Linked DNA regions of Promicromonospora sukumoe. The protein of the gene in region 1 interacts with the protein of each later gene in a pairwise test. Links are inferred from orthologs where the notes say so. Each region holds a gene or a part of one and is shown in the gene's direction. Other genes may lie near its edges. The genes, in order: ctaD and FHX71_RS01420.

Region 1 (15,267 bases):
GCGGAGGGCTCGCGCGGTGCCACGTCCAGCGCGCGAGCCCACGCCGCCACGTCGGCGGGCAGCTCGGGGGAGGGCAGGTCCTCGCCCGTCGCGTCCCGCACCACGTCCAGCGCGGAGATCCGGTTGCCCTTGCGGTCCAGGAACCGGCTGGCGACGATGCCGCGGGCACACAGCTTGTCGCCGCGCGTGAACACCTGCTCCAGGTAGAAGACGCGCTCGTCCCAGCCCAGGATGCGGGTCGTGATCTCGAACCGTTCGAACGGCTGCAGCGACCGGCGGTACTTCATGGTCGACGCCGCGACCACCGGCGCCCAGCCCTTCTGCTTGGCGACCGGGAACATGCCGAGGTCGGCGATCTGGTTGTTCCGGGCCACGTCCATCATCTGCAGGTACGTGCCGTTGTTGACGTGCAGGTAGGAGTCGAGGTCCAGGAGCCCGACGCGCATCCGGGTGACGGAGGGGTCGAGCAGCGTCTGTCCAGGGCGGGCCTTGCGGGGGAAGAGTCCGGACCAGGTGAGCTGGAGCATGCGAGCCATGTGCCCGAGGTTATACCGGGAACCGGCAGTATCAGATACCCGGTCCGGTCCCTGGTCCGGGCGCGCCGAGCGCCGTCGGCGGGTGCTGGATAGCGTTGCGCACCGACCGGGCCACCGCCGTCGTCTCCAGGCGTTCGACCAGGTGCAGCGCCATGTCGATGCCCGCGGAGACACCGGCGGAGGTGACCACGTCGCCGTCGTCCACGTACCGCGCCTCGGTGTCCACGAGGACGCTCGGGTCCAGGTCGGTGAGCTCGTCGTAGTGCTCGTGGTGCGTGGTGGCCGGCCGCCCCGCGAGCAGCCCGGCCGCGGCCAGCGGCAGGGCGCCCGTGCAGACGCTCGCCATGATCGGGGTCTGCCTGCGGATCTGCCGCAGCCACTCCAGGTGCCCCGGCTCGGCCAGCAGCGGCCGGGTGCCGAGGCCTCCGGGGTAGACCAGCACGTGCAGCGGCCCGACGTCGTCCGCGCCGTGCGCGGGCAGGATGCGCAGGCCCTTGGCGAGCCGCACTCCGGAGCCGTCCCAGGAGAACGTGCTCACGGTGGGCCGCACCTGCGAGTGCGAGCCCCACTCGGCGAAGACCTCGAAGGGCCCGACGACGTCGAGCTCCTCCGCCCCGTCGAAGACGAAGATCCCGATCCGTAGCCCGCCGTTGCCGCTCACACGCTCAGCCCGGTCAGATTCCGGGAAGGGCCAGCATCTGGTCGAGCGCCACCCGCGCCCAGTGGGCGTCGTCGGCGTCCACGACGATCCGGTTCACCATGCGCCCCTCCACGAGCGACTCCATGGCCCACACCAGGTGCGGCAGGTCGATCCGGTTCATGGTGGAGCAGAAGCACACCGTCGAGTCGAGGTAGTGCACCTGCTTGTCGGGGTGCGCCCGCGCGACCCGGCGCACGAGGTTCAGCTCCGTGCCGATCGCCCACGAGGAGCCGGGCTCGGCCGCCTCGAGCTTCTTGATGATGTATTCGGTCGAGCCCACGTAGTCGGCCGCGGTGACGACCTCGTTCTTGCACTCCGGGTGCACCATGACGTTGACGCCGGGCACCGCCGCGCGGATGTCGGTGACGTTCTGCTCCGAGAAGCGCCCGTGCACCGAGCAGTGGCCGCGCCACAGGATCATCCGCGCGTCGCGCAGCTCCTGGTCCGTCAGCCCGCCGTTCGGCTTGCGCGGGTCGAAGACCACGCACTCGTCCAGCGACATCGCGAGCTCCAGGACCGCGGTGTTGCGGCCCAGGTGCTGGTCGGGGAGGAAGAGCACCTTGCCGGTGCCGTCGACGCCGCCGACCTGGTCGAACGCCCAGCGCAGCGCGACCTCGGCGTTGGAGGAGGTGCACACGGTGCCGCCGTGCCGCCCGGTGAACGCCTTGATGGCGGCCGACGAGTTCATGTACGTCACGGGGATCGTGGAGTCCGCGATGCCGACGTCCTGCAGCACCGCCCAGGCCTCCTCGACCTGGCCGATCGCGGCCATGTCGGCCATCGAGCAGCCGGCCGCGAGGTCCGGCAGCACGACCTGCTGCTGGTCGGAGGTGAGGATGTCCGCGCTCTCGGCCATGAAGTGCACGCCGCAGAACAGGATGAACTCGGCCTCGGGGCGGGCGGCCGCCTCGCGCGCGAGCTTGAAGGAGTCACCGGTCACGTCGGCGAAGTCGATGACCTCGTCGCGCTGGTAGTGGTGGCCCAGGACGAACGCGCGGGTGCCCAGCGCGGCCCGTGCGGCGCGCGCCCGGTCCACGAGGTCCGGGTCGCTCGGTGCGGGCAGCTCGCCCGTGCACTCCACGCCGCGCTCGGAGGCCAGGTCACGCCCCTGGCCGAGCAGCAGCAACGGGGACGAGGCAGGCTCGGAGAAACCGGAGTATTCAGCCAGCAGGGTGCTCACGGTCACCATCATGACACGCGGTGGTGACAGGCAGTCAGGACGGTGCCACGATGCGTCTCGTGCACGTGCTGCTGCTTGCCGAGACCCTGCCCGACGCCGAGCGACTGGCCTCCGCGTGGCATGCCGCCGCGCCGCACGCCGGCACCGACGCGCGCGAGGTCCGGGTACCCGGGGCCGTCGCGGCGCGTGCGGGCGGTCCGCCTGTCCCGCCGCCCGACGACGCCGCGAGCCGCGGCGTGCTGCTGGCCGGACCCGCGATCCCGGTGGGGCGGCCCGCCGCCGTCGGGCCGCAGGACGCGGGGCTCGCGCACCCGGGGCCGACGGCGCCCGGGCCCGCCTCCTCGGCCCTGCCCCGGGCGGAGGGCGCGGCGCTGACCGAGGCCGCCGCGCGCGCCGACGTCGTCGTGGCGTACGTCACGCTGCTCGACGGCGAGGGCCTGCACCGGGGGGTCGTCGTGGAGGCCGCGGCGGCCGCCGCGCCGCACGCGGTCCCCGTGGTCGTGGTCACGGAGCGCAGCAAGGTGAGCAGGCGCGAGTGGTCGACGGCGGGCCTCAGCGGGGTGCACGAGGTCGCCGACGGCGACGTCGCCCGCGTGGCCCGGACCTGGTCGCCCGGCTGGGCGCGCTGACCCGGCGGGCCCCGCGGGCGGCGCTCCGCACCCCGGACGGTGATGGGCGCACGCGGTACGTGGGCGTACGATCTGAGAACAGACCGGCACGCGGGAACAGACGGACCAGCCGATGGGTTAGGGACGTTCAAGGATCGACTACCGGTATGTCGAACACGATCGGGAGATGACATGACCGACACCACCACGGACATCGGTACCCACGGCGTCAACGTCACCGACGTCGCCGCGGGCAAGGTCCGTAGCCTGCTCGAGCAGGAGGGCCGCGACGACCTGCGCCTCCGCGTCGCGGTGCAGCCGGGTGGCTGCTCCGGGCTGATCTACCAGCTCTACTTCGACGAGCGGGTGCTCGACGGGGACGCTCTGCGCGACTACGACGGCGTCGAGGTCGTCGTGGACAAGATGAGCGTGCCGTACCTCGAGGGCGCCACGATCGACTTCAAGGACACCATCGAGCAGCAGGGCTTCACGATCGACAACCCGAACGCGGGCAGCGCATGCGCCTGCGGCGGGTCGTTCTCCTGATCGCAGCCTCCCGCTGAGCGACGTTCTCGGCGCGAAGGGCCGGTCACCCCACGGGGTGACCGGCCCTTCGTGATGTCCTGGCTCCTTTGGTGGGAGCGGGGTGTGCGAGATCGGTCCGTTGCTCCGAGACCGGTCGGATGCACTGAGACCGGTCGGTCGCACTGAGATCGGTCGAATGCACTGAGACCGGCCGGTTGCACTGAGATCGGTCGGTTGATCGACCGATCTCGACGCAGAAGACCGATCTCAATACCTGGCGGTTTGTCCCCTCTCCTTCGAGACCTAAGTTTCTTCGCTCTGAGCCGCTCCAGAGCGAAGAAACTTAGGTCTCGAAGGAGAGGGTCAGCCGAGGCGGACGGTCACGGCCCAGCCGTCCCAGCCCTCGTCGGCGGTTTCGTCCCAGCCCTCGTCGCCGGGCGTGTTGTCGGCTCCGGCATCGCGGCCCTCCTCGCCCGGGCTCCCGGAGTGGTGCTCGCGGGTCGCCACGTGCTCGTGGCCGCGCATGCGGCACCAGGCGGGCACGTCGTGCTTGGCGGCGGGGTCGGTCGACAGCACGGTCAGCTCGGTGCCCGCCGGCAGGCCCTTCGCGGCCGCGGCGAGCCGGATCACGGGCAGCGGGCAGCGCAGCCCGCGGGCGTCCACCAACGTGTCAGACACACAGGTCACTCTAGTGACCTGTGTGTCTGACACGTGCAAGGGAGTCGTGCGTGGGGAGAGTTACAGGCCGCCGACGCCGAGCATCTCGCGGACCCGCGACACGGCGCCCGGGAGCACCGCGCAGAACCGCTCGACCTCGTCGGCGGTGGTGGAGCGGTCCAGGGCGATCCGCACGTTGCCGTGCGTGAGCACGCCCATCGCGGCCAGCACGTGCGACGGCTCCAGCGTGCTCGCGGTGCACGCCGAGCCCGACCCGACGGCGAACCCGTGCCTGTCCAGCTCCGTCACGAGCGCCTCGCCGTCCACATAGAGGAACGAGAACGTGGCGACGTGGGGGAGGCGTCCGTCCGGGTCGCCCACCACCTCGACGTCGGGGATGCGGGACACCTCGGCCCGTACCCGCTCCACCAGTGCCCGACGACGTGCCTCCTGCGCCACCCGGTCGGACTCGACGGCCTGCAGCGCCACCGCCGCGGCGAACGCCAGGGGCACGCTCACGCCGCCGGGGGCCCACGGGTCCTCGTCCTCGGGTCCTACGGGCGCCGTGCGCACCCGGTGCCGGACGGCGAGGACGCCGACGCCGGCCGGGCCGCCCCAGTCCGCCGGGTCCGCGGCCAGCAGGTCCCAGGTGTCGGGCACCGCGACGTGGCCCACGCTCGCCCCGGCGTCGACCAGCAGCGGGACGCCGGCTTCGCGGGCGGCGTCGTGCACCGCACCGACCGGCTGGACCGTGCCCACCTCGCCGTTCGCGTGCTGCAGCGCGGCCAGCGCGACGCCGGGCGCCCCGACTGCCGCGACCATGGCGTCCACGTCGACCCGCCCGAGCCGGTCGACGGGCACGGGGGCGGCGGGCCTGCCTGCGGCATCCGCACCTTCCGTGACACCCGCGCCTCCGGCACCACCCGACGCCAGGCTCGCCGCGTGCAGGACGGCGGCCCGCTCGACGGCGCTGACGACGACGGCGGAGCCGGCGCGCCGTCGGGCAGCCGCGGCCGCCGCGACCGCCGTGTGGAGGGAGGCGGTGTGGCTGGGCGTGAACCGGACCTCCTGCGTGCGTGCGCCGAGCACGGCGGCGACCGCCTCGCGGGCGCCGTCGAGCAGCCGCGCCGCGCGCCGGCCCTCGGCGTGCAGGCGGCGGGGGTCCGCCCAGCCGTCGGCGAGGGCCTGCTCGAACGCCTGCCGGGCGAGCGGGTGCCACGGGGCGCGCCCGCCGTTGTCGAGGTAGACCCGCTCCGGGGTACCGGAACCTCCGGGCCTGCCGGAACCTCCTGGCCTGCCGAGACTGCCGGAACTGCCGGGCTCACCGGGGTTCCCCGGGGTGGCGTGGCTCACACGTCCTCCTGCTGCTGGTGCCGTCCGTCTGATCCTCGCACCTGTCGTGACGGGCCCTCGCGGCGATCGTTCTGACACGACCTGGGCGGGTGTCCTGAACAGCGCCGACGTGTGCCCCGTGTGCGGAGTGCGTCACGTTCCGCGAGGTCCGTTCCGGGCATCATCAGGCCCCGGAGCGCGCTAGGCTGCATCCCATCGAGGACGAAGGTTCTGCGTGGAGCTCGGGAGGAAACCGGTGCGACGCGCCGGACGAGACGTGAAAGGCCTCCCTTGCACTCGAAGTCACCTACCCGCACCCGGCGGGCCATCCTGCGTGCGTCGGCTCTAGCCGTCGCCGTCGCAGTGCTGGCCTCTGGCTGCGCAAGCGAATCCGTCCAGCGCGGATACCTGCCCGGCTACAGCGACGGGGAGGTGACTAACCAGACCGGTCGCATCACCGACCTGTGGGTGGGCTCGTGGATCGCAGCCCTCGCCGTGGGCATCGTGACCTGGGGCCTGATGCTGTGGTGCATCGCGGCCTACCGGAAGCGCAAGGACGACCACCAGCTCCCGGTGCAGACGCGCTACCACCTGCCGCTCGAGCTCATGTACACGGCCGTGCCGATCATCATGGTGCTCGTGCTGTTCTGGTATACCGACCGCGACGTGACGGCCATCAAGACCGTCGACGGCACCGCGACCGAGCACATCCAGGTCGTCGGCAAGCAGTGGAGCTGGGACTTCAACTACCTCGACGCCGACGTGTACGACTACGGCGAGCACGAGGCGGACCCCGGCAGCGTCACGGCCGAGGACGAGCTCGACGGCGCCGTCGGCACCTCGACGTCCTTCCCGACGCTCTACCTGCCGGTCAACGAGACCGTCGAGTTCACCCTCGACTCGCGCGACGTCATCCACTCCTTCTGGATCCCCGCGTTCCTGTACAAGCAGGACATGATCCCGAACCGGACCAACACGTTCCAGGTGACGCCGACCCGCGAGGGCACGTACGCCGGCAAGTGCGCCGAGCTCTGCGGTGAGTTCCACTCCGGCATGCTCTTCAACGTGAAGGTCGTGTCCGCCGAGGAGTACGACGCCCACATGGCGGATCTCGCGGCGAAGGGGCAGACCGGCTCGCTCGGCATGGACCTCGCCCGCACGGCCGGCCCGGTCGACAACCCGGCGGAAACCACGGAAGAGGAGGCTGGGCACTGATGGCCGCAGCGACCACGACCGAGCTGATCCCGGGCCTGGCCCCCGGGCGCCAGACGCTCGGCCGGACGATCATCAAGTGGATCACCTCCACTGACCACAAGACGATCGGGTACCTCTACCTGATCACGTCGTTCATCTTCTTCTGCATCGGCGGCCTGATGGCCCTGCTGATCCGGGCGGAGCTGTTCGAGCCGGGCATCCAGCTCGTGCAGAGCAAGGAGCAGTACAACCAGCTCTTCACGATGCACGGCACCGTGATGCTGCTGCTGTTCGCCACCCCGCTCTTCGCGGGCTTCGCGAACGTGATCATGCCGCTCCAGATCGGCGCGCCCGACGTCGCGTTCCCGCGCCTGAACATGTTCGCCTACTGGCTGTTCCTGTTCGGTGGCCTCATCACCACCGCCGGCTTCCTCACCCCGCAGGGTGCCGCGTCGTTCGGCTGGTTCGCGTACGCGCCGCTGTCGACCACGACCTACAGTCCAGGGTTGGGTGGAGACCTCTGGGTCTTCGGCCTGGCACTGGCCGGTTTCGGCACGATCCTCGGTGCGGTCAACTTCATCACCACGATCATCACGATGCGCGCGCCGGGCATGACCATGTTCCGGATGCCGATCTTCACCTGGAACACGCTGGTCACCAGCCTCCTCGTGCTGATGGCCTTCCCGCCGCTGGCCGCCGCGCTGTTCGCGCTGGGTGCCGACCGTCGTCTCGACGCGCAGATCTTCAACCCCGAGAACGGTGGCGCCATCCTCTGGCAGCACCTGTTCTGGTTCTTCGGGCACCCCGAGGTCTACATCATCGCCCTGCCGTTCTTCGGCATCGTGTCCGAGATCTTCCCGGTGTTCAGCCGCAAGCCGATCTTCGGCTACACGGGCCTGGTCTACGCGACCATCGCCATCGCCGCGCTGTCGGTGACGGTGTGGGCGCACCACATGTACGTGACCGGCGCCGTCCTGCTGCCGTTCTTCGCGTTCATGACGATGCTCATCGCGGTACCGACAGGCGTGAAGTTCTTCAACTGGATCGGCACGCTCTGGCGAGGAAAACTCACGTTCGAGACGCCGATGCTCTGGTCCATCGGCTTCCTGGTGACGTTCCTCTTCGGTGGCCTGACCGGCATCATCCTGTCGAGCCCCGCCCTGGACTTCCAGCTCTCCGACTCGTACTTCGTGGTCGCGCACTTCCACTACGTGGTCTTCGGCACCGTCGTGTTCGCGATGTTCGCCGGGTTCTACTTCTGGTGGCCCAAGATGACCGGCCGCATGCTGTCGGAGCGCCTGGGCAAGGTGCACTTCTGGATGCTGTTCGTCGGCTTCCACACCACGTTCCTCATCCAGCACTGGCTGGGTGTCGAGGGCATGCCGCGTCGTTACGCGGACTACATGCCGCAGGAGGGCTTCACCTGGGAGAACCAGGTGTCCACGATCGGCGCGTTCATCCTCGCCGCGTCGACCCTGCCGTTCCTCTGGAACGTCTACATCACCTGGCGCAAGGCGCCCAAGGTGACGGTCGACGACCCGTGGGGCTACGGCCGCTCCCTGGAGTGGGCCACGTCCTGCCCACCGCCGCGGCACAACTTCTCCTCGCTCCCGCGCATCCGCTCGGAGTCGCCGGCGTTCGACCTGCACCACCCTGAGGTCGTCGCGATGGAGCACCCGGAGTACAACCGCGGCGTGCTCGACAACATCTACGGCGAGGCCGACCGCCGCGGTCAGGACAAGCAGGCCCAGCAGCGCGCCGCGAACGGTACGGGCGACTCGGGTCAGAGCAGCACGACCATCGTGGACAAGCCGGACGAGGGGACCAGCAAGTGAAGATCGAGGCACGGCTGTTCCTCTGGGGCACGCCCTTCTTCGTCCTGGCCGGGGTCGTCTACGGCTTCATGACGGACTGGCACGAGCCGGTCGGCTTCCTGGGCATGCCGCTCGTCGGTGGCCTGGTCGCGATGATCGGTGCGTACCTGGCCCTGACGGCCCGGCGCATCGACGCCCGGCCCGAGGACGACCCGAACGGCAACATCGAGGACGCCGCCGGTGACCAGGGTGTGTACGCGCCCTGGAGCTGGTGGCCGCTCGCGATCGCCGGCTCCGCCGCGATCTGCTTCCTCGGCCTGGCCGTGGGCTGGTGGGTGCTCTACATCGGCTTCTGCGTGGCGATCATCGCGCTGGTGGGCTGGGTGTTCGAGTACTCGCGAGGCATCCACTCGCACTGACGCTTCGCCGAGATAGAACTGGGGCCGGACCACCGATCGGTGGTCCGGCCCCAGTTCTATCTCGCCACGGTTCTATCTCGGCGGTGCCGGCTACCGGCTGGCCGCGATCCAGCGGTCCAGGGTGGCCTGGGCGGCCCCGGAGTCCACGGCCTGCGCCGCGAGGCCGATGCCCGCGGTGAGCCGCTCCACGAGCGTCCCGGAGCCCGTGCCGGGCAGCGTGCCGTCGGCGACGAGGCCGGAGGCGGCGTTGAGCAGCACGGTCTCGCGGACCGGGCCGTCCTCGCCCGCGAGCACCGCCCGGGCGACGCCCGCGTTGTAGGCGGCGTCGTGGCCGCGCAGGTCCTCGACCTTGATGCGGGTGAGGCCCAGGTCCTCGGCGGGGTCGATGCGGTGCTCGGTGACCGTGCCCCCGGACACCTCCCAGACGGTGGCGCCCGCGGTCGCGGCGAGCTCGTCCAGGCCCTCGTCCCCGCGGAACACCAGCGCGGACTTGCCCCGCTCGGCGAACACGCCCGCCATCAGCGGCGCCATCCGCGCGTCCGCGCAGCCGACGGCGGCCGCGCGCGGCTGGGCCGGGTTGGTGAGCGGGCCCAGGAAGTTGAAGGCCGTGGGCACGCCCAGCTCCTTGCGGGTCACGCCCGCGTGGCGCATGGACGGGTGGAAGGCCGCGGCGAAGCAGAAGGTGATGCCCGCCTCGCGCGCGATGCGCGCGACGCGCTTCGGCGGGTGGTCCAGGCGGATGCCGAGCTCCTCCAGCACGTCCGCGCTGCCCGACGACGACGACGCCGCCCGGTTGCCGTGCTTCACGACGCGCAGGCCGGCACCCGCGATGACCACGGAGGCCATCGTGGAGATGTTCACCGTGTGCGCACGGTCGCCGCCGGTACCCACGATGTCCACCGAGGGCCCGGGCACCTCGATGCGCACGGCGTGCTCGACCATCGAGTCGGTCAGGCCCGAGAGCTCCTCGACGGTCTCGCCCTTGGCCCGCAGCGCCACCAGGAAGCCGGCGAGCTGGACGGGGGAGACCTCACCGGTCATCACCCGGTCCATCGCCCAGCGGGCCTCCTGCTGGCTCAGGTCGGTGCCGGTCATGAGCCCGGCGAGCAGACCGGACCACGTGGGTGCCTCGAGGTTCACGCGGTACCCGCCGTCGCGGGGGCGAGCAGGTGGGCCACGGCCTCCTGGACCTTGACGGCGTCGAGCGGGCGCGCCACGACGCCGTCGGCCAGCGACCAGGTCGCGAGCCAGGCGTCGGCCGGGCGCCCCGTCAGCACGAGCACCGGAGGGCACTCGTAGATCTCGTTCTTGAGCTGGCGGCACAGGCCCATGCCGCCCGTCTGGTCGGCCTCACCGTCGAGGACGAGCAGGTCCCACTTCTCGTTGTCGGCCTGGTCCACCACGGCGGTCGCGGTGGCGGCCTCGGCCCACTCGATGGTGGGCGCGCCCGCGTGCAGGCGCGGCCCGACGGCGAGGCGTACCTGCTCGCGCACCGTGCGGTCGTCGCTGTACAGGAGGACTCGCGGGCCCGGCGCGGAGCTGCCGGAAGCCGTACCGCTCGAACCTGCGCTGGTCACATCCGTCGTCATGCCGGTCATGCGTCGATCGTGGCACAGAGACTGCCTCGGCGGCAGATATGTCCACTCCCTTTTCATGGCGATCTGCTGGATCACGTCAGCAAGTGAGGGCACCGGTAGGGCGATGAAAGGACTTTGTGAGATTCGACGCGAGTGTCCGCGGCTCTTCGGCGTTCGGGACGCTCCAACGTCGGCCATAATGGCTGTCGTGTCGACCGCAACGGCTGCAGCCACCCCCACGCACCAGCACGTGACAGTCAATCGTCCGAACCCGGTCTCGGTCGGGACGATTGTCTGGCTCGCGAGCGAGCTCATGTTCTTCGCAGCGCTCTTCGCGATGTACTTCACGGTCCGGCAGACGATGCCGGCCGAGGAGTGGGCGCTGCAGGCGGACAAGCTGAACATCACCTTCTCGACGATCAACACGATCGTCCTGGTGCTGTCCTCCTTCACCTGCCAGTGGGCGGTCTTCAAGGCCGAGCAGTTCAAGCCGTCGCGCTCCGGGAAGCTCTACCAGTTCTGGACCTGGGGCATGCACGAGTGGCTGACGATGACCTACCTGATGGGCGCGTTCTTCATCGGTGGTCAGATCTTCGAGTACACCGAGCTGGTGCACCAGGGTCTGACGATCTCGTCCAGCGCGTACGGCTCGGTCTTCTACATGACGACCGGCTTCCACGGTCTGCACGTGACCGGCGGTCTGATCGCCTTCCTCTTCGTGCTCGGCCGCTCGTTCGCCGCCAAGCGCTTCGGTCACCACGAGGCCACCACCACGATCGTCACGTCCTACTACTGGCACTTCGTCGACGTGGTGTGGATCGCGCTGTTCGCGGTGATCTACCTGCTGCGCTGACCGTTCGCACGGTCGCCCCAGGGCGTCCGTGCCACACGGCCACGTGCGGTGGCATAGGTTCATGACAGAGAAGCTCAACACTCACAGCGAGACGAGGAAATTTTCGTGAAGGCACTCGCCGCCCGCAGGCATCACCGGCTGGCGCCGGTCGTCCTCCTGCTGCTGGCGCTGCTGACCACGGGCGGCGTCTACGCCGCCCTGGCTCCGAGCACGGCTAAGGCCGAGACCGTCAGCACCGCGGACATCGAGACCGGTAAGAAGCTGTTCCAGGCCAACTGCGCGACGTGCCACGGCGCGAACGCCGAGGGCACCGCAGGCGTGCCGTCCCTGGTAGGCGTCGGCGCTGCCGCCGTCGACTTCCAGGTGTCGACCGGCCGCATGCCGATGCAGATGAACGGCCCGCAGGCGGAGGCCAAGCCGCCGCAGTTCGACGCCGAGCAGACCGCGGCGCTGGCCGCGTACGTCTCCTCGCTGGGCGCAGGCCCGGCCATCCCGACGGACGAGCAGGTCGACGCCTCGAAGGGCGACGCCTCGAACGGCATGGCCCTGTTCCGCACCAACTGCGCCATGTGCCACAACGCCGTGGGCGCCGGTGGCGCCCTCTCGGAGGGCAAGTTCGCCCCCGCGCTGTGGGAGACGTCGGAGCGGAACATCTACCAGGCGATGCTCACCGGCCCGCAGTCGATGCCGGTGTTCAACGACGCGAACATCACGCCGGACGAGAAGCGCGACATCGTGTCGTTCCTCGTCGAGCAGCGCGAGGGTTCGGCCGGCGGTAACGCGCTCGGCGCCCTCGGCCCGGTGTCCGAAGGCCTCTGGGCCTTCGTGATCGGCCTGGGCCTGCTCATCGGCGCAGCCGTGTGGATCGGAGCGAAGTCCTCGTGAGCGAGAACCAGAACAACCCCGCCGACACCTCGCACGAGGTGGCGGTCACCCCCGAGACGGGCACCGCCGTCGGCCACCCGGAGCGGTTTCCCGACCCGGGCGTCCCGGAGCACAAGCACCGCCTGACGGACACCGACCCGCGCGCCGCCAAGCGCGCCGAGCGGACCGTCACGATCCTGTTCGTCCTGTCCATCCTCGGCACGATCGGCTCGATCGTCGCCTACGTGATGGTCCCGCCGGACGGCACGACGTCGGGCGTCCGCCTGTCGACCCTGCTCATCGGTCTGGGCCTCGCGCTCTCCCTGCTCGGTATCGGCGTCGCCGGCATCCACTGGGCCAAGTCGCTCATGGGCGACAAGGAGATGGTCCAGGAGCGTCACTCGCTCGCGACGAACGAGGAAGACCGCGCCATCGCGGTCCGCGACCTGAACGAGGGGCTGGGCGACTCCGGCGTCGTCGGCCGCCGTGGTGTGCTCAAGGGCGCCTTCTTCGGCGCGCTGGCCCTGTTCCCGCTGGCCATCGCGGTGCCGCTCATCGGCTCGGTGGGTGGCGACTGGAACATCTCCAAGTTCAAGCACACCATGTGGAAGTCGGGCATGCGCCTGGCGATCGACCCCTCGGGCCGGCCCATCAAGGCCGCCGACGTCACCGTGGGCTCCGTCTTCCACGTCGTCCCGGAGACCACCGAGGCGTACCGCGAGACGCACGACTGGATCAACGAGAAGTCCAAGGCCGTCGTCCTCATGGTCCGCCTGAACCCGGAGGACCTCCGGACCGACCAGTCCCCGCCCGGCGAGACCTGGTCGCACGAGGGCATCGTCGCCTACTCGAAGATCTGCACGCACGTGGGCTGCCCGGTGGCGCTCTACGAGCAGCAGACCCACCACCTGCTGTGCCCCTGCCACCAGTCGACGTTCGACATCGCGGACAGCGCGAAGGTCGTCTTCGGCCCGGCTAACCGCCGGCTGCCGCAGCTGCCGATCACGGTCGACGACGAGGGCTACCTCGTGGCGCAGCAAGACTTCGCCGAGCCCATCGGCCCGAGCTTCTGGGAGCGCCTGAAGTGAGCACCGCGACCCACGACACCAAGAACGAGGCACCGGCCAAGCCGACGACGACCGTCGGCAAGGCCGCGGACTACCTCGACCAGCGCACCTCCATCGGCGTCGCCGTCAAGGAGTTCGCGCGCAAGGTCTTCCCGGACCACTGGTCCTTCATGCTCGGCGAGATCGCGCTGTTCTCGTTCGTGGTGCTGATCATCTCGGGCTTCTTCCTGACGATGTTCTTCGAGCCGTCGATGGCGCTGGAGCACTACGAGGGCGAGCACCCGGCGAGCATGCAGGGGCAGCTCATGTCCGTGGCGTTCGCCTCGACCCTCGAGATGTCCTTCGAGGTGCGCGGCGGTCTGCTGATGCGGCAGATCCACCACTGGTCGGCCCTGATCTTCATGGCCTCGATCGTGGTGCACATGATGCGCGTGTTCTTCACCGGCGCGTTCCGCAAGCCGCGTGAGATCAACTGGATCGTCGGCATCCTGCTCATGATCCTGGGCCTGGCGGCCGGCTTCACCGGCTACTCGCTGCCCGACGACGTGCTGTCCGGCAACGGCCTGCGCATCACCGACGGCGTGGTCAAGTCGATCCCGGTGCTCGGCTCGTTCATGTCCTACATGATCTTCGGCGGCGAGTTCCCGGGGCACCACATCGTGCCGCGCCTGTTCACGCTGCACATCTTCGTGGTGCCGGGCATCCTGCTCGCGCTCATCGCGCTGCACCTGTTCCTCATGGTGCTGCAGAAGCACACCCAGTACCCGGGTGGTGGCCGCACCGACAAGAACGTGGTGGGCTACCCGGCGCTGCCGGTGTACGTCGCCAAGATGACCGGCAACTTCTTCATCGTGTTCGGCGTGCTCGTGCTCATGGGCGCGACGATGTCGATCAACAACGTGTGGAACTACGGGCCGTTCGACCCGTCACCGGTCTCCGCCGGCGCCCAGCCGGACTGGTACATGCTGTTCCTGGAGGGATCGCTGCGGCTGATGCCGGGCCAGGGCACGGAGTGGGTCATCCTCGGCTACACGTTGCCGTTGAACGTGCTGATCCCCGCCGTCGTCATCCCGGGTCTCCTGTTCACGTTCCTCATCGTGTACCCGTTCATCGAGGCCAAGGTCTCGGGCGACGACCGCGAGCACCACGTGCTGGACCGCCCGCGCAACAAGCCGGCGCGCACCGGCCTGGGCGTCGCGTTCCTGACGGCGTTCATCATCCTGGCCCTGGCCGGGTCGAACGACCTCATCGCCACGCACTTCGCGCTGTCGATCAACGCGATCACCTGGGTGTTCCGCGTGCTGTTCTTCGTCGGGCCGGTGTTCGCGTACTTCATCACGAAGCGCATCTGCCTCGGCCTGCAGCGCAAGGACCGCGAGCTGGTGCTGCACGGCCACGAGTCGGGCCGCATCGTGCGCTTCGCCACCGGCGAGTACATCGAGGTGCACACCCCGCTGGACGACCAGGAGCGCTGGCTCCGCGTCAACTACGAGGCGCCCGGCCCGCTGGCCATCGCCCCGAAGACCGACGCGCGGGGCGTCAAGCGCAAGGGCTACGGCGCCGACAAGCGCTGGCAGGTCCTGTCCCGGTTCTTCTACGAGGACCGTGTCTCGCCCGTCACCCCGGCAGAGGTGGCCGCCGCGCACTCGCACGGCGAGCACGACGAGCTGCACGGCTCCGAGCGTCAGGCCGTCGAGGCCGGCGCGGGAACCACCTCGCGGGAGCACTGAGCGACCTGCGACACCAAGCGATGGCCTGCGTCTCTCGGTCCGCATCTGCGGCCGGGGACGCGGGCCATTGCCGTCCCGGCGGGCACCACCTCGGCGCACGACCCGGACGGCGTCCCACCCTGCGCACCGTCCGGTGTGCGGACCGATCCTGGAGGTACCTCAGCAATGGCTGTTTACACGCTCCCTGACCTGACCTACGACTACGCCGCGC
Region 2 (15,061 bases), 3.1 Mb from region 1 along the record:
TCACCGAGACGTACTTGATGTAGATGCGACAGGAACTGCGCGGAGCCCTGGGGAATCAATCATGGAATCACCCCGACGCACCATGCAAAGAATCACTGCCACCCTTATCGGCGATCCAGCTCTGAGCTCCTATCGTGCCTGAGGAGAGGAGCCCAAGGCGAGGCGTCATCACGACCGCCATTATCGCACTTGAGATACTCGCGGGCATCCTCATCAACAGAGGATCCGACCAGCTGCCGCATCAAGTTTCACAATTGACGAAGGCTCCAACGATATGGGCCATCCTCACAGGAGTCGTTCTCCTGAGCGTTATCCTGCATCTCCTGTCAGGCGCCGCGGACCAAAAGCGGTCCTACCCCATGCGATTCGGAGAAATGCCACTTCGTTCGCCCAACTGGATCGCGTCCCTACCCTCATGGATTCTAATGACCCATTTAGCGCGGCGAAGACTCGTCGTTCTCTACGGTCCAAGCGGATCGGGTAAATCACAAAAAGCAGCAGCATTCGCACGAATGAGTCGTCGACGATTTAAGGTCATCATCTGGGTTCCAGCAGCATCAGAGTATTCAATAGTTGCCACATACACTCGCGTCGCACAAGCTCTGGAACTAGTCAGCCCTGACAGAGAAGCTGAAGTTTCAGCCCGTCTTCTGCGCGACCATCTCCAGTCAAGCTCGCGACGATGCCTACTCATCCTAGATGGCGCAACTGACCCTGCCGCCGTCCAACGATGGGCACCTGGATTCGGGAACGTCACAACGATCGTCACAACTACCTTCGAAGGAATCACACATCAAGGGTCTGGAATCCAGATATCAGGTTTTACCGACAGGCAAGCGAATCGATATGTGAGCCGCCGCCTACCGGGAGAATCTCGCGAGGACGCGCGCCACCTGGTCAGAACCGTCGGAAAACTCCCGGTCGTGCTCGCGCAATCCACCGCCGTAATCCGTCACGATCGGATCAAAATTCGAGAGTATTGCACCCAATTTGCCAACCAGCCCATTCTGGCTTCGCTGCACAACATTGGTCTGCTTGGTGTCGAGAGTCCTGCAATTTCCGGAGTGCTTCACTCGATCAACGCCTTTAGCCGAGCAAACCAAGCCCAGCTTTTGGACGGGATGAACGGCCACGAATTGCTCGCCACATTCTCACTCTACTCACCAGCCCCAATTCGGAGATCGCTCCTGATGGCTTCACAGATCGATGCTTCACCGGGCGCAGGAGCCGTATTGGGGCTGTTTCCATCGTGGTCGCTAGCTAGTTGGAACTCTGGCACAGAATCGATTACTTTGAACGATATAACTACTACGGCTTCTCGCGAGAATTTGTCACCCAGCGAGGTGAGAGAAGCGACCTCGGCTGCAATAAGAATGATCCGGAACGCAAATTGGCTACCGGAGGGCGCTTGGCATTCTGGCCCACCGACGCAAGATGGGCGCTACGCAGCCTCGCTTGCAGCCGCACTTTGGAGCAATGCGTGCGAACTTGACATCGGCGACGATCTGCTAGTTGAACTTGGAGAACTGCGACTGTCGGTCGCGAAATTCGAGTTCGCGGATGGCAATTTTCAAACTTCGTTGAACATCGGGACAGCGGTCGCCTCTGCTCTCGATAAGATCCAGTCAGAGCGCGCGGACTTAGTTGCCATCGCTACATCGACTCACGCGGCACATTGCCTCCTCGCATTGGGCGAGAAGAGTTCTGCTATTACCGCCTACAGGAGCCTTGCCGAGAAGACATCAGCGACGCATGGGCATCTCTCACCTCTCCATATAGAAACAATTCTGGGCCTCGCAAACACTTACCGATCGGCCGGACAGGCTAACAATGCGGTGCGCGTCCTCGAAGGACTTATCAAAGGCACTAGAATCGCACAGGATTTACCCAGCACGGTTCAGGCTGAAATCTTCGGAAGTCTCGGATTTGCGTACCTCGTGAACAACAATCCGCTGAAAGCAATCCCTCTACTTGAGAGGTCCGTCTCGATTCGGCGTAAGACCCTAGGAGAGCGGGCCCTCATGACGCTAGCAGTGCAGACCAATCTCGGCCGGGCCTACCTAGAAGTCATGGACCCTAGGGCGTCGGCCACGATTGAGGAGACTTTCCAGGCGAAGGTCGAGTCTCTCGGATGCGATCACCCGCAGACACTCGTGAGCATGCACTATTACGCCATTTCTCTCATTTCAAGGGGTGAGTTTGATGACGGGATGTCCCTCTTGCTTGACACACTGAAAGCGCGCATTAAGAGGCTCGGGGAGAGCCATCCAGACACGCAATTGACCGCGAACGTCGTCCGGTCATTCACCGACGTTGAACCGCTATAGGTATCCGTCAGGTCCACCATCGTCGTCGACGTTCTCGTCACCGTCGTTGCCCTGACCCGCGTCGTCCGATGGCGGCGGGTATTTCTCCTTGAGAGCGCCAAGGAACCTGTGCCTGGTCTGCAGGCGGAGGTGGGATGAAGTCGCACGGCGAACGATGGCACGCTACGCCCTAGCAACATGCGGGCCCTGCATGCGCGCCCCAGCCGTCCGGTCCAGTCACCTGCACTGGTGCCTCAGACAGGCCCGCGCTGCTCTTCGATGACCTGGATTCGTGCCAGTGCGGGATGCTCGTCCACACCGACCGCGTTCCACGCCACAGGTGCAAGCCAGCTTTGCTCGTCTCCCTCGCTCAGCCGAGTCAGTCTCCACGGCTCAAGCGGCGCTGGGGCAAGCGGGGCCAGTTCCCCGTCGATGCTGCCGGACTCCAGCAGCCGTAGAAGGCGACCCTGCTCGGCGAACCTCACCCGTGGCGAGATGAGATGGACGGGGCCGATGTCCACCCGCCAGCCAGCGATGTTCATTTCGAACTCTGGCTGCCGGATTCGCATGAAGTGCTCGCTGGCTATGAAGCGGCCGAGCTCAGCCGTCGTGCCGTCGTCGTGGTGGACCCGCATCGGGATCTGCAGCCACTGCGGGACCAGGACACAGCAACCTTCGACGACCAGGCGTGCTAATCGCGCCTGAACCCGGTCGTAGGTCGTGAAGGCGGTAGGCATCCGCTTGCGGGCTCCCAGGTGCCTTTCAAGGGCTGCGAGGTCGGCGACAAACTGATCGATTGTCTCAAGGTCGTCGTCGACGGGGTCCTCGAACTCGTCGAGGGTGAAGGCCGCTGCGACTTCTCCATCGCGCCGGATAGTGATTTGCCGGGCGTCGCGGCAGATCGACCGTCGCAGTCTCAGCACCTCGACCGCATCGGAGACCATCAGACCGTCCACACTCAGATGGAGCTCAGCGGTACCCCGTTCCTCGGCGTGGTGCGGCACCAGATAGCGGACCGTGAGCCCGCCGTAGAAGGTCAGCTCCAGAGTTCCGCCCTCGGGCCCGGCGCCCGCATGGGTCACGACACCGTCGTGCTCCCCGAGCACGCCGTTCGCGTCTCGCAGCTCGATCGAGAACCGGTCCTGGAGCCGCGGGCTCTTCGTCGCCTCGAAAGCCAACATCCCGGGACCGTCCATGCTGAAGAACGCGGGCCCGCTCACCTTTGAGGCAACGACCGGGACTTTGACGGGCTCACCAACGCCGTACCCGATCGACCGCCGAAATGCCGCCCGGTCGTCCTCCGAGGCAGTCTCGGGGTCGAGGATGAACTGGGAGACGATCGGGCTCTTCTCGGGAGCATCTGGGGACTTCGGACGGGGCGTGATGGTCGTGACGCCGTTCTCGATGCGGAAGTCTGGTGCCCAGTAGGGGTCCATGTCGGCACCGCGAGCTGCCAGCAGCCGGACGCGCTCAGCGAGGTCGTCCCCATCCTTGAGGACTGCCGTCGTGACCTGGTACTCACCGACCGCTTCGAGGATCGGATCGCGTTCGAGATACCGTCGCACGCCGTCGTGCTCGGCGAGCAGATCATCAAGGGCGACACGATCGAGAATCTCGATCCGCAGCCCCGTCTCACCGGCGAGTCCTTCGACGAACAGCCTCTCCGGTGGTGTCAGCTTGCAAGGCACGACCAGAACCCACCGCTGGGGACATTGGCGTGCTGCCTGGTCGAACGACGCGCGGATGTGCCGTTTCCTGCTCGATACCCCCAGCCCGCCGTCCGGGTAGTACTTGAACTGGTAGATCGTCAGCTCCCCCAGCGCCGTCGTGGCCTGAAAGTCGACCCCGCCATCACCACCGCGCCCGTCGGGCGAGAAAGCAGTCGCTCCAGGCTCGGCGTCCCACTTCGCTTTCAGGAGCCGCTCAACAGCCACGTCGAACCGTTCACGGCCCATCTGCCGCCAGTCGATCATCACGAGAGCGACGCTACCCGCGACCACTGACAAGCAGATCGGCGCCGCGAGTCACCCGTCAACCATCGGTGCAGCAGTCCGGCCGCACGCTCGGCGTGGTGCTTCGAGGGAGGACTGGTCTCGCCGACCCATGGCGACCTCGCGAGCATCGACGCTTGCATCGATCGCTTTGCGGGCGCCGACGTGACACGACCGGAGCGCGAACGGGACACCACGGGGCCGCACATGAGACTCCTGCCAGACACCGCATGCGAGTTGCGCACTCCCGCGTCAAAGTCGTGTCCTCTCGGTGTCCCTCCAGGCCACCGACAACGACCTCGGACGGCACGGTCACCCCGCACCGGGGCAGGCCCCGCACGCGAACCATGCACCCCGCGGGGTCCTTCGGTCTCGCCGTCATAGGCGGCGGGACCCATGCCCGGCCAGGGCATCAAGGCCGGGCGCCAAGCCACGGTCGACGAGCCAGGACGTGACATCATGCGCAAAGCCGCACCCGCAACCAGCAAGCCCGACACTCGACCTACCGCTCAGGCAAGCCGGCAAGGTGAGCCCGACGAGCTGGAAGCACGCATCAGGAAGTTCGTCGACGACCGCCCCCGCTTCTCGTTAAGCCTCGTAATGGCGATCAATCGAGCACTGACCCCACCGCCCGACCCTCGCTGAGCAGGGTGACGCGGGTCAGGACACCCGGTTGCGAGAGAAGGTTCGCAGCCCGTGACGGGGCGTTGAGCCAGACCTCCTCGATCTCCGGGTCGTCGAGGTAGGGCTGCAGCGGCCCGAAGCCCCCGACCGCATCGGTCACGGCGCGCGCCGCCGCTCCGGGATCGTCGAGCGGCGGCACCACGCCGACGCTCGCCCGTGTCTCGTAGTCGCCCACCGCGTCCGTGACCAGGGTCGACAACCCCGCCCGGTCACCGATCGGGTCCAGTCCCCTGCGCCGCACCAGCTCGCGGACCTCGTGCTCGAGAATCCGCGCCCCCTCATCGCCCATGAGCGGCAACGCTAGGTCCAAACGTTCATCTCCGCTTGGCACCCTGTGGATAACTTTCCCCAGACCCGGGAGTTATCCACCTAATCCACAGGGTTGTCCACAAAGGTGCAGGTAAAGAGGGTTGTCCGGGATGCTCCGGGATGAACCCACGGTGGACGGCCGGTGGATATCGTCTAGCCCATGGACGCCCACCCTTCACCCGGTCCCGACTCCTCCGGCCGCGGCCAGGACCGCTGGCAGGCCACCGCGAGCGCCGCCGGGCTGCTGGCCGACGACGGCAGCGTCGCCGTCACGATCTTCGCCGAGATGTCGGCCCTGGCGGTCCGCACGGGTGCGATCAACCTCGGCCAGGGGTTCCCCGACGTCGACGGGCCCGAGTACGTGAAGCAGGCCGCGATCCAGGCGATCGAGGCGGGCCGCAACCAGTACGCCCCCGGGGACGGCGTGCCGGAGCTGCGGCAGGCCGTCGCGGACCACCAGAAGCGGCACTACGGGCTGGACGTCGACCCCGACACCGAGGTGCTGGTCACGACGGGTGCCACCGAGGCGCTGACGGCGTCCGTCCTGGCCCTGACCCGGCCGGGCGACGAGGTGCTCACGCTGGAGCCGTTCTACGACTCGCACGCCGCGGCGATCGGCATGTCGGGCGCCACGCACGTGACCGCTCCCCTGGTGCCGGGACCGGACGGTTTCCGGCTCGACGTCGAGGCCCTGCGCGCCGCGGCGACCGACCGCCTGCGGATGATCCTGCTCAACTCGCCGCACAACCCGACCGGGACGGTGCTCACGCGCGACGAGCTGGAGGCCGTCGCCGCGGTCGCCCGGGAGCACGACGCGATCGTGGTGACCGACGAGGTCTACGAGCACCTCACGTTCGGCGCGGAGCACATCCCCGTCTCGACGCTGCCGGGGATGGCGGAGCGCACGCTGACCATCTCGTCGTCGGGCAAGACGTTCTCGTTCACGGGCTGGAAGGTGGGCTGGTTGCACGGGCCGGCCGACCTGGTCACGGCGGTGCGCACGGTCAAGCAGTACCTCACGTACACGTCGGGCGCGCCGTTCCAGCCCGCCATCGCGCAGGCCCTGGCCGACGACGACACGCCCCGCGACCTGGCCGCCTCCCTCGCGAGCCGCCGCGACCTGCTGTGCGCGGGCCTGGAGACCGCCGGCTTCGAGGTGACGCGCCCGGCCGGCACGTACTTCGTGATGGCGGACGCGTCGGCCGTGCTCGCCCGGCTGGGCCTGCGCGACGGCGTCGAACTGTGCCGCAGGCTGCCCGAGCTGGCGGGCGTCGTGGCGATCCCGGCGTCGGCGTTCTGCCGCGCGGGCTCCCCGACGGCGCAGGCCCTGGCGAACCACGTGCGGTTCACCTTCGTGAAGCGCGAGGAGGTGCTGCGCGACGCCGCGACCCGGCTGGCCGGCCTGGGAGTCCCGCTGAGCTAGCGGGGCTCACCCCGCCAGCAGGGAGACCGCGACGGCCAGCATGATCAGCGCGATCACGCCGTCGAGCACGCGCCACGCGCCCGGGCGCCGCAGCACGGGGGCGAGCAGCCGGGCGCCGTAGGCGAGGGCGGCGAACCAGGCGACGCTGGAGATCATCGCGCCCGCGGAGAACCACCAGCGCGTGTCGCCGTAGGTGGCGGCGACCGAGCCCTGCAGCACGATCGTGTCGAGGTAGACGTGGGGGTTCAGCCAGGTCAGAGCGAGCGCCGTGAGGACCACGGGCTTGAGGCGGCGGCCGGGTCCGTCGCCGAGGGCGCCGTCGTCGGCCGCGGCGAGGGTCGTGTCCCCCTTGACCGCCCGCCAGGCGGCCATGGCCCCGTACCCGAGCACGACGGCGGCGCCCAGCCAGCGCACGACGACGACGGCGTTGGGCCAGCGCTCCACGAGGGGCCCGAAGCCGGCGGCGCCCGCGGCGTAGAGCGCGACGTCGGACGCCGCGCAGATGGCCGCCACGACGCCCACGTGCTCCTTGCGCAGCCCCTGGCGCAGGACGAACGCGTTCTGGGCCCCGATGGCGACGATGAGCGAGAGGCCGAAACCGAGTCCGGCGAGCAGGGGGAGCATGCCCTCAACGCTAGGCAGCCGATCCCGTGAAGACCAGTTCATGTTTCTCACGCTGCGTTAGCAGAACTGAAGATGCGCGACACTGGTCGCATGCGATGGGACTCCCGCCAGCTCGAGGCGCTGGCCGCCGTGGTCGCCGAGGGCTCGTTCGACGCCGCGGCCCAGGCCCTGCACGTCACGCCGTCGGCGGTGAGCCAGCGCATCCGGGCCCTGGAGAACGCGGCGGGCAGCGTGCTGGTGCGGCGGGCCCGGCCGGTCGTCGCGACGTCGTCGGGCCAGGCGCTCCTGCGCCTCGCCCGGCAGACCGAGCTGCTCGGCGCGGAGGTGGCCGCGGAGCTGGGCGCGCACGGCGCCGACGACCCGCCCGAGGACGCGGACGACGGCGCGCCCGGCCGCCTCGTCACGGTGCCCCTGGCCGTGAGCGCCGACTCCCTGGCCACCTGGGTGATGCCCGCGCTCGCCCAGGTCGAGGGCGTCACGTTCGACATGCACCGCGCCGACGACAGCCGCACCGCCGACCTGCTCCGCGAGGGCGTGGTGATGGCGGCGGTCACCTCGCAGACGGCGCAGGTGCAGGGCTGCCGCAGCACGCCGCTCGGGACCATGCGTTACCGCCCCGCGTGCACGCGCGCCTTCGCGGCGCGCTGGTTCCCCCACGGCCCGACGCCGGAGGCCCTCGACGCCGCGCCCGTCGTCGTCTTCGACCGGACGGACGACCTGCAGGACGTCTACCTGCGCGCCAGGGCGCCGGAAGCCCGGCCGCCGCGGCACCACGTGCCGAGCACCGTCGAGTACGAGGAGACCATCCGGCTGGGCCTGGGCTGGGGCATGCTCCTGGAGCGGCCGGCGATCGGCGGGCTGCACACCGGCACCGGCGGCGGCATCACGCCGCTGGAGCCCGGCTACGTCCTGGACATCCCGCTCCACCTGCAGCAGTGGAAGCTGCGCTCGGCCGTGCTGGACCGGGTCGCCACGGCGCTGCGAAAAGAAGCAACACGAGCACTGCTCCCGGCGTGAAATCTGGACGTACCCCCATCATTAGCCCTGATCCAGTCCTTCCGCACTTCCGGATCATGAACCGGACATCCCCTGTCCGACTTCCTACGGTTCAGGAATGCTCTCCGCGCTTGCCGGGATGGCCTTCGGCCTCTCGCTCATCGTCGCCGTCGGCGCCCAGAACATCTTCGTCCTCCGCCAGGGCCTGCGCAGGGAGCACGTGGGCCTCGTCGCCGGCATCTGCGCCGTCAGCGACTTCGTGCTCATCTCGGCCGGGGTCGGCGGGCTCGGCACGCTGATCCAGAGCTTCCCCACGGTGGTCGAGATCGCCCGGTGGGCGGGCGCCGTCGTCGTGCTGGCCTACGGCGGCATGGCCGCCCGGCGCGCGTGGAAGGGCCAGCAGGTCGTCATGGGGCGGCACAGCATGACCTCGCGGACCGTGGGCGCCGCCGTCGCCACCACGCTCGCGCTGACCTGGCTGAACCCCCACGTCTACCTCGACACCGTGGTGCTCGTGGGCGGGCTCGCCGCGACGCACGGCGACGACCGGTGGTGGTTCGGGCTCGGCGCCTGCCTGGCCAGCACCGCGTGGTTCGTCGCTCTGGGCTACGGGGCGCGCTACCTCGCGCCGCTGCTGGAGAAGCCCGGCGCCTGGCGGGTCCTGGACAGCGTGGTCGCCCTGACCATGGTGGCCGTGGCCGCCACGCTGATCCTGGGCGCCTGACCCAGCCGCTCGCGCCACCCCAGCGAGTTGTCAGACCTACAGGTCACCCGGGTGACCTGTAGGTCTGACACGTCAGGCGCAGACGCCGTCGAGCAGCACCTCGGGGCTCGGGCTGGGCTTCGGCTTGGTCGGCTTGCCGCCGCCGGTGGCGCCGTCCGCGGTGTCGCCCTCGGTCGCGCCGTCCCCGGCGTCGGCCATCTCGCCGCCGTCGCCACCCGCGTCGCCCTCCGTGCCTCCGGCGTCACCCTCGGAGCCCCCGGCGTCGCCGGAGCCCCCCTCGGCCGCACCGCTCCCGCTCGGCGAGGCGGACGGCTCCGGCTCCTCCAGGACGACGTCGTCCGGCGGCTCGTCGGCGGCGACGCGCGCGAAGATCTCCGCGGACTCCGGGCCCCAGCCGAGCCCGCTGACGCCGTTCTCGGTGGTGTCGTACACCGGGACCTTGGTCATGATGATGTTGCGCTTCTCGATCTCGCGCAGCGACCAGGCCAGGCCGGCCACGCTGCCCGGGTTGGCGATCGCCGGGTCGGCGCTCAGCGAGCCGAGGGCCGCGTTGATCAGCCGGAACGTCTTGGTCGGGTCCGCGAGCGTCTCGGCGGACAGGATCTGGCGGAACGTCGCGTTGATGAACGCCTGCTGCCGCTCGATGCGGGTCAGGTCGCTGCCCATCTCCAGGCCCATGCCGGTGCCCTTGCGGACGCGCAGGAACTGGATGGCGGTCTTGCCGTCCAGCCGGTTCTCGCCGGCAGGCAGGTCGATCCGCGCGGACCGCGGGTCACCGTGCAGCGCCTCCGGCAGGCACATCTTCACGCCGCCGATCGCGTCGACGACGTCGATCACGCCGTTCATCTTGACGACGGCGTGGTTGGTCACCGTGATGCCGGTGATCGCGTTGACCGTGTTGATGGTGCAGGCGGCGGCGTGCTTGAGATCCGTGCCGCCGCTGCCGACGGTGAACGAGGCGTTGAACTTGTCCCGGTAGGGCTGCGACTGGCTGCCGTCGGGGAGCTTGCACGAGGGGATGTCCACGAAGGTGTCGCGGGGCAGGGACACGATCTCCATCCACTGCCGGTCCGCCGAGATGTGCACCAGCATCGTGGTGTCGGAGCGCATGCCGTCGACGACGCCGCCGATGTCCGCGTTCGAGCCGTCCCGGATGTCGGTGCCCATGAGCAGCAGGTTGACCGGCTCGTCCTTGAACGGGTCGGACGGGTCCTTCGGCTCGACGACCTCGGTGACCAGGCCGTCCAGGTCCTGGACGTCGATCTGCGAGATCGCGTTGTGGTACGCCGTCGCCGCCGCGGCGGAGCCGAACGCCATCACCCCGATGACGCTCATCGCGGCGGTGCGGACCACGAACGCCTTGCGCCAGCTGCGCACGTGGCGCGGCTGGCGCTCCCCCGAGCGCGCATGTCGGGGAACCCCGGGAATTATCTCGCCGACAGGTCGCACTGCCGTCCAGAAGTCACTCGCCACGCATCGGAGGGTAGAGCCTCAGTGCGACAATCGTGTAACTAAGTCGCCCGGTTCACAGGAAGCGTCCAGCCCGTGCCAGGGGCCCGGGCCGTGGTTCAGTCGGCGCAGACGCCCGGCAGCAGCGAGGGCGAGGGTGACGGGCTGGGGGTGTCCGACGGCGACGTCGCGCCGTCGGTCCCCCGGCTCGTGGCCTCGTCCGTGGCCTCGTCCGAGGCGCCGCCGGACGTCTCCCGGGACGGCTTGTCCGACGAGCCGCCGCCCGAACCCGAGGACTTGTGCCCGGGTGGCGGCTCGTCGGCCGCGAGGCGCTCCCAGATCGCCGCGGCGTCCTCGGTCCAGACCACCCGGTTGGGGTCGGTCGGGGCGGCGACCACGGGCAGCTCGGTGAACACGATCTCGGAGGGATCGATGTCGCGGATGCTGAAGGCGAGGCCCGCGAGCGCCGCGGGGTCGGCCAGCCCGGGGTCGGCAGAGATGGCGCGGAGCACCGCCTCGATGGTCCGGTACAGCCGCGGGGAGTTGGTCACGACGTTCTGGTCCAGGATCTGGCGGACGAGCGCGTCGACGAACGCCTGCTGCCGTTCGATCCGGGTGAGGTCGCTGCCCTGCTCCAGGCCCAGGCCGGTGCCGTGCCGGGCCCGGAGGAACCCGATGGCCTGGCGGCCGTCGAGGGTCTGCTCGCCGGCGGGCAGCTCGAAGCGGCCGTACGCCGGGTTCTGGACGAGCGGCTCGGGCAGGCACATGCGCACCCCGCCGAGCGCCTCGACGACCTCGACCACGCCGTCCATCTTGACGACCATGTGATTGGTGACGGGGACGCCCGTGAGGGTCTGCACGGCGGAGATGGTGCAGGCGGCGGCGTAGGTGAGGTCCTCCTCGGCGCCGCCGCCGATCGTGAACGCGCTGTTGAACATGCCGTAGGTGGCGCCGGACTCGCTGCCGTCGGGCAGCTTGCACGACGGGATGTCGACCAGCGAGTCGCGCGGGATCGAGACCACCTCCATGCGGGACCGGTCGCCCGAGACGTGCACCAGCATCGTGGTGTCCGACCGCATGCCGCCGTCGCCCTCGCCGGCGATCTTCGTGTTCTCGCCGCCGCGCAGGTCGGTGCCCATGACCAGGATGTTCAGGCTGCGGCCGGTGAAGGGGTCGTCGGGGTCGGCGGACGGCGTCGGCCCCTTGACGAGACCGGACACGTCGCTGACGCCGATCTGCTGCTTCAGGTCGAGATAGGCGGCGGCGCCGCCGGCTGCCACGAGGGCCAGCGCGCCGACGACGACGAGCGCCGCGGCGCGCGCGGCGCGATGACTGCGCTGGTGACGGAGGTGCCGGGGCACATAGGGAGCATAAGCATGTACCCCGGCACGGGGCCTGTTAAGTGGTCCGCGGTCAGCTCACCGCGGCGTCGCCGAGGTCCGGGTTGTCCGAGAAGAATCCGTCCAGACCGGCATCAAGGAACACCTCGATCTCACCCACCAGGTCACCGATCCCGTTCGGGTCTGCCGAGGAGCGGAACTCGGCGGCGAGGAACTGGTTCTCCCGGCGGAACGTCCAGGCGTGGACGTCCAGGCCCGCGCGGTGGGCGTCGCGGATCACGCTGCTGGGCGCGGCGAGCGTGCCGTCGGCGTTCCGCGGGATCAGCACGTTCTTCTCGGAGCCGATGCCGTCGGCGTAGGTCGCGATCTCGCGGAGCCCCTGGCGGGTGACGAGGTCGGCGTAGGTGCGCGGGTCGCCGTCGGCTACGAGGTCGTAGGGCGCGCCGCTGCTGCTGATGAGCTGGCCGAGCGGCACGTCGGTGAGCTCGTCGAGCTCCTGGAGGTTGCCGACCTCGAAGGACTGCACGATCACCGGGGCGTCCCGGCGGTCGAACCCGTTGCGGCGCAGCTCGGCCACCAGCGGCTCCTCCAGGGAGAGGCCCACGGAGTCGAAGTAGGTGGGGTGCTTGGTCTCCGGGTAGACGCCGACGGGCGCGCCGTCGCAGGTGCGGCTGTTGCGGGCCAGGTCGAGCACCTCGTCGAGCGTCGGGATCAGGTAGAGCCCGTCGAACGCGGTGTTCTGGGGCCGGACCTGCGGCAGTCGCTCCTTGGCGCGCAGGGTGCGCAGCTCGGCGAGCGTGAAGTCCTCGGTGAACCAGCCGGTGATCCGGGCGCCGTCGATCGTCTTGGTGGTGCGACGGCCGGCGAACTCGGCGTGGGTGGCGACGTCGGTGGTGCCGCTGATCTCGTTCTCGTGCCGGGCGACCAGCACGCCGTCCTTCGTGGAGACCACGTCGGGCTCGATGTAGTCGGCGCACTGGTTGATCGCGGTCTCGTACGCGGCGAGCGTGTGCTCGGGCCGGTAGCCCGAGGCCCCGCGGTGCCCGACGACGGTGACGCCGTCGTCGGCCACGCGCTTCTTCCTGAGGTCGACCAGGGCCATCTCGGTGTCGTCCGGGGTGCCCGTGACCCGCGCGTCGTTGCCGGGGTAGTTGTTGTCGTTGCCGATCAGGAGCGTGTCCTTGTCGACGAACAGGACGGTCTCGAAGGACTGCACGGGCAGGGCGAACGTCTCGCCGAGGCCGTAGCCCTCCCCCGCGTCGATGCCGCGCGGGTTGTCGATCCGCAGCGCGTCCACGACGAGCTCCTTGCGGACGAACCCGTCGCGGTCCGTGCGGCCCAGGTCGATCTCGTAGACGCGCTTGGTGACCGACTGGTCGCCCTCGAAGTCGTCGCGCTCGATGAGCAGCATCGAGTCGCGGCCGGTCGAGAAGGCGTCGCCGATGACGTTCGCCGTCTGGTCGGTCTGGTACGCCCAGCGCTTGCCGGTGTACTCGCCGCGGCGGGTGTCGAACTGGTAGATCCAGCGGCGGCGGGGGTCGGCGTCGTCGGCCAGGGCGCCCTCGACCACCGGGTAGAGGTAGCGTCCGCTGCCCGCCATGGCCTCGAAGCCGCGGCTGCTGCCCACGTTGGGCGTCTCGCCCGGCTCCAGGTACGGGTTGCCCGGCGACTTGCCGTCGGGGAACCCGTAGGGCGCCTCCAGCAGCGTGCCGTCGGCGTCGAAGTGCAGCAGGAACGGGCCGAACTCCTCGCCCACCCAGAACGTGCCGTCGGCGGCGCGGACGAGGGACTCGACGTCGAAGTCGGCACCGGTCAGCAGGCGGTCGGTGGTGTCCTCGTTGACGATGTCGAAGTCGAGCACGTGGTCGCGGTCGTTGTACTCGACGAAGTCGAGCACCTTGATCTCGCCGTTGCCCTTGCCGGAGTGCTTGCCGGACGGCTTGCCGCGGCCCGTGTCCCACTGGGGGCGCACCAGGTAGTTGCGCAGCAGGAAGTCGGCGGAGTTGCCCTTGGCCCCGAAGCCGTTGTCCGGCTGGGCCCAGAAGGTGCCGTCGTGGTTGTCGACCATGGCGGAGAAGCCGGGGATCACCTGGCCGTCCCAGGGTCCCTGCCGGCCGTTGCCGGGGCTGGCGGCCGCGCCCGACGGCGGGCCGTCCGCCAGGTAGTCGGCCGACAGGGTGGCGCGACCCGCCAGGGTCGCGGCGAGATGGGTGCCGCCGTGGTGCTCGGTCGCGGGTCCGGGCCGGGGCCCGGCGACGGCGACGGCCGCCGGCAGCAGCAACGACGTCGCTGCCGCGGCGGCCACCACGCGCGCGGCGCGGGTACGCAGGGGTGTGCTCATGGGAGCGAGCCAAGTGGGCGTACCCCACATCCCGGTGAATCCCGCACTACCTCTGGGTGAACTCTCCCGGCGGGCTCCCGGGCGGTTCTCAGACCGGCATGTGCCAGCCGCCGCGGCGGAACGCCGGGGTGGCGATCGCCAGGACGAGGATGGCGAGCGTGACCGCCGCGAGCATCACCAGGGCCATGGCCGTGGCGTCGCCGCCGAGGAACCCGCCGAGCGAGCTCACCGAGCCGGCGATCAGGGACTGGACGGCGCCGATCATCGCCGCCGCGGTGCCGGCGATCTCGCCGTGCCGGGACAGCGCCAGCGCGGACGCGTTGGCCGGGACGAGCCCCTGGAACGCGAGCACGCACCACAGGGCGACCAGCAGGCCGATCAGCCCGCCCGCCCCGGTCAGGACCACCACGAGCAGCACGACGACGAGGACCGCCTGGGCGACCACCCCGAACCGGAGCAGCCGGACCGGGGCGACCTTGCGCACGAGCGCCGCGTTGACCTGGGCCGACAGGACGAGCCCCACACCGTTGACCGCGAACAGCAGGGCGAACTGCCCCTCGCTCAGCCCGTACTCCTGCTGGAAGATGATGGGCGAGCCCACCACGTAGCTCATCAGCACGCCGAAGCCGAGGCCCGGGATCACCGCAAGGGCCATGAAGTGCCGGTCCCTGAGCAGCTTGCCGTAGCCGCCGGCGACCGCGCGGACGCCGCCGGTGAGCCGCTTGACCGGCGGGTGGGTCTCGGGCATCACCCGGAGCACCACGAGGGCCAGCGCGGCACCCATCACGGCCAGCACCACGAACACCCAGCGCCAGGGACCGTGCGCCAGCACGAAGGTGCCCAGCGTGGGCGCGAACATGGGCGCCACGCCGAT

Evidence for each region.
Region 2: the proteins of ctaD (region 1) and FHX71_RS01420 interact in binary tests that used the Escherichia coli proteins (3 or more experiments, as listed by UniProt). The link is inferred for Promicromonospora sukumoe from one-to-one orthologs.

Annotation. Positions count from the first base shown.
Region 1 is NZ_JACGWV010000001.1:3,421,215-3,436,481, reverse strand. What follows is about bases 6,161-9,159. They hold ctaD (aa3-type cytochrome oxidase subunit I), read left to right. Parts: upstream 6,161-6,752; coding sequence 6,753-8,567; downstream 8,568-9,159. Other genes in these bases: trpD (anthranilate phosphoribosyltransferase), read right to left, coding at 9,056-9,159; FHX71_RS15160 (cytochrome c oxidase subunit 4), read left to right, coding at 8,564-8,965; ctaC (aa3-type cytochrome oxidase subunit II), read left to right, coding at 6,161-6,753. Also shown: FHX71_RS15205 (acyl-CoA thioesterase), read right to left, coding at 1-536; FHX71_RS15200 (DJ-1/PfpI family protein), read right to left, coding at 568-1,197; quinolinate synthase NadA, read right to left, coding at 1,211-2,425; FHX71_RS15190 (hypothetical protein), read left to right, coding at 2,467-3,045; iron-sulfur cluster insertion protein ErpA, read left to right, coding at 3,217-3,570; FHX71_RS15180 (sulfurtransferase TusA family protein), read right to left, coding at 3,913-4,227; FHX71_RS15175 (cysteine desulfurase family protein), read right to left, coding at 4,288-5,559; more of ctaC, read left to right, coding at 5,830-6,160; more of trpD, read right to left, coding at 9,160-10,105; FHX71_RS15150 (response regulator), read right to left, coding at 10,102-10,563; ctaE (aa3-type cytochrome oxidase subunit III), read left to right, coding at 10,742-11,395; qcrC (cytochrome bc1 complex diheme cytochrome c subunit), read left to right, coding at 11,501-12,280; qcrA (cytochrome bc1 complex Rieske iron-sulfur subunit), read left to right, coding at 12,277-13,347; qcrB (cytochrome bc1 complex cytochrome b subunit), read left to right, coding at 13,344-15,056; FHX71_RS15125 (superoxide dismutase), read left to right, coding at 15,222-15,267. UniProt on the Escherichia coli protein: Cytochrome bo(3) ubiquinol oxidase is the terminal enzyme in the aerobic respiratory chain of E.coli that predominates when cells are grown at high aeration.
Region 2 is NZ_JACGWV010000001.1:297,723-312,783, reverse strand. Bases 4,789-7,581 are described here. They hold FHX71_RS01420 (pyridoxal phosphate-dependent aminotransferase), read left to right. Parts: upstream 4,789-5,450; coding sequence 5,451-6,713; downstream 6,714-7,581. Other genes in these bases: FHX71_RS01410 (LysR family transcriptional regulator ArgP), read left to right, coding at 7,428-7,581; FHX71_RS01415 (LysE/ArgO family amino acid transporter), read right to left, coding at 6,720-7,337; FHX71_RS01425 (hypothetical protein), read right to left, coding at 4,905-5,270. Also shown: FHX71_RS29905 (tetratricopeptide repeat protein), read left to right, coding at 924-2,327; FHX71_RS01430 (hypothetical protein), read right to left, coding at 2,561-4,282; more of FHX71_RS01410, read left to right, coding at 7,582-8,354; FHX71_RS01405 (LysE/ArgO family amino acid transporter), read left to right, coding at 8,452-9,057; FHX71_RS01400 (LCP family protein), read right to left, coding at 9,130-10,530; FHX71_RS01395 (LCP family protein), read right to left, coding at 10,626-11,867; FHX71_RS01390 (esterase-like activity of phytase family protein), read right to left, coding at 11,920-14,187; FHX71_RS01385 (multidrug effflux MFS transporter), read right to left, coding at 14,276-15,061. UniProt on the Escherichia coli protein: Shows aminotransferase activity with methionine and histidine as substrates, and to a lesser extent also with phenylalanine.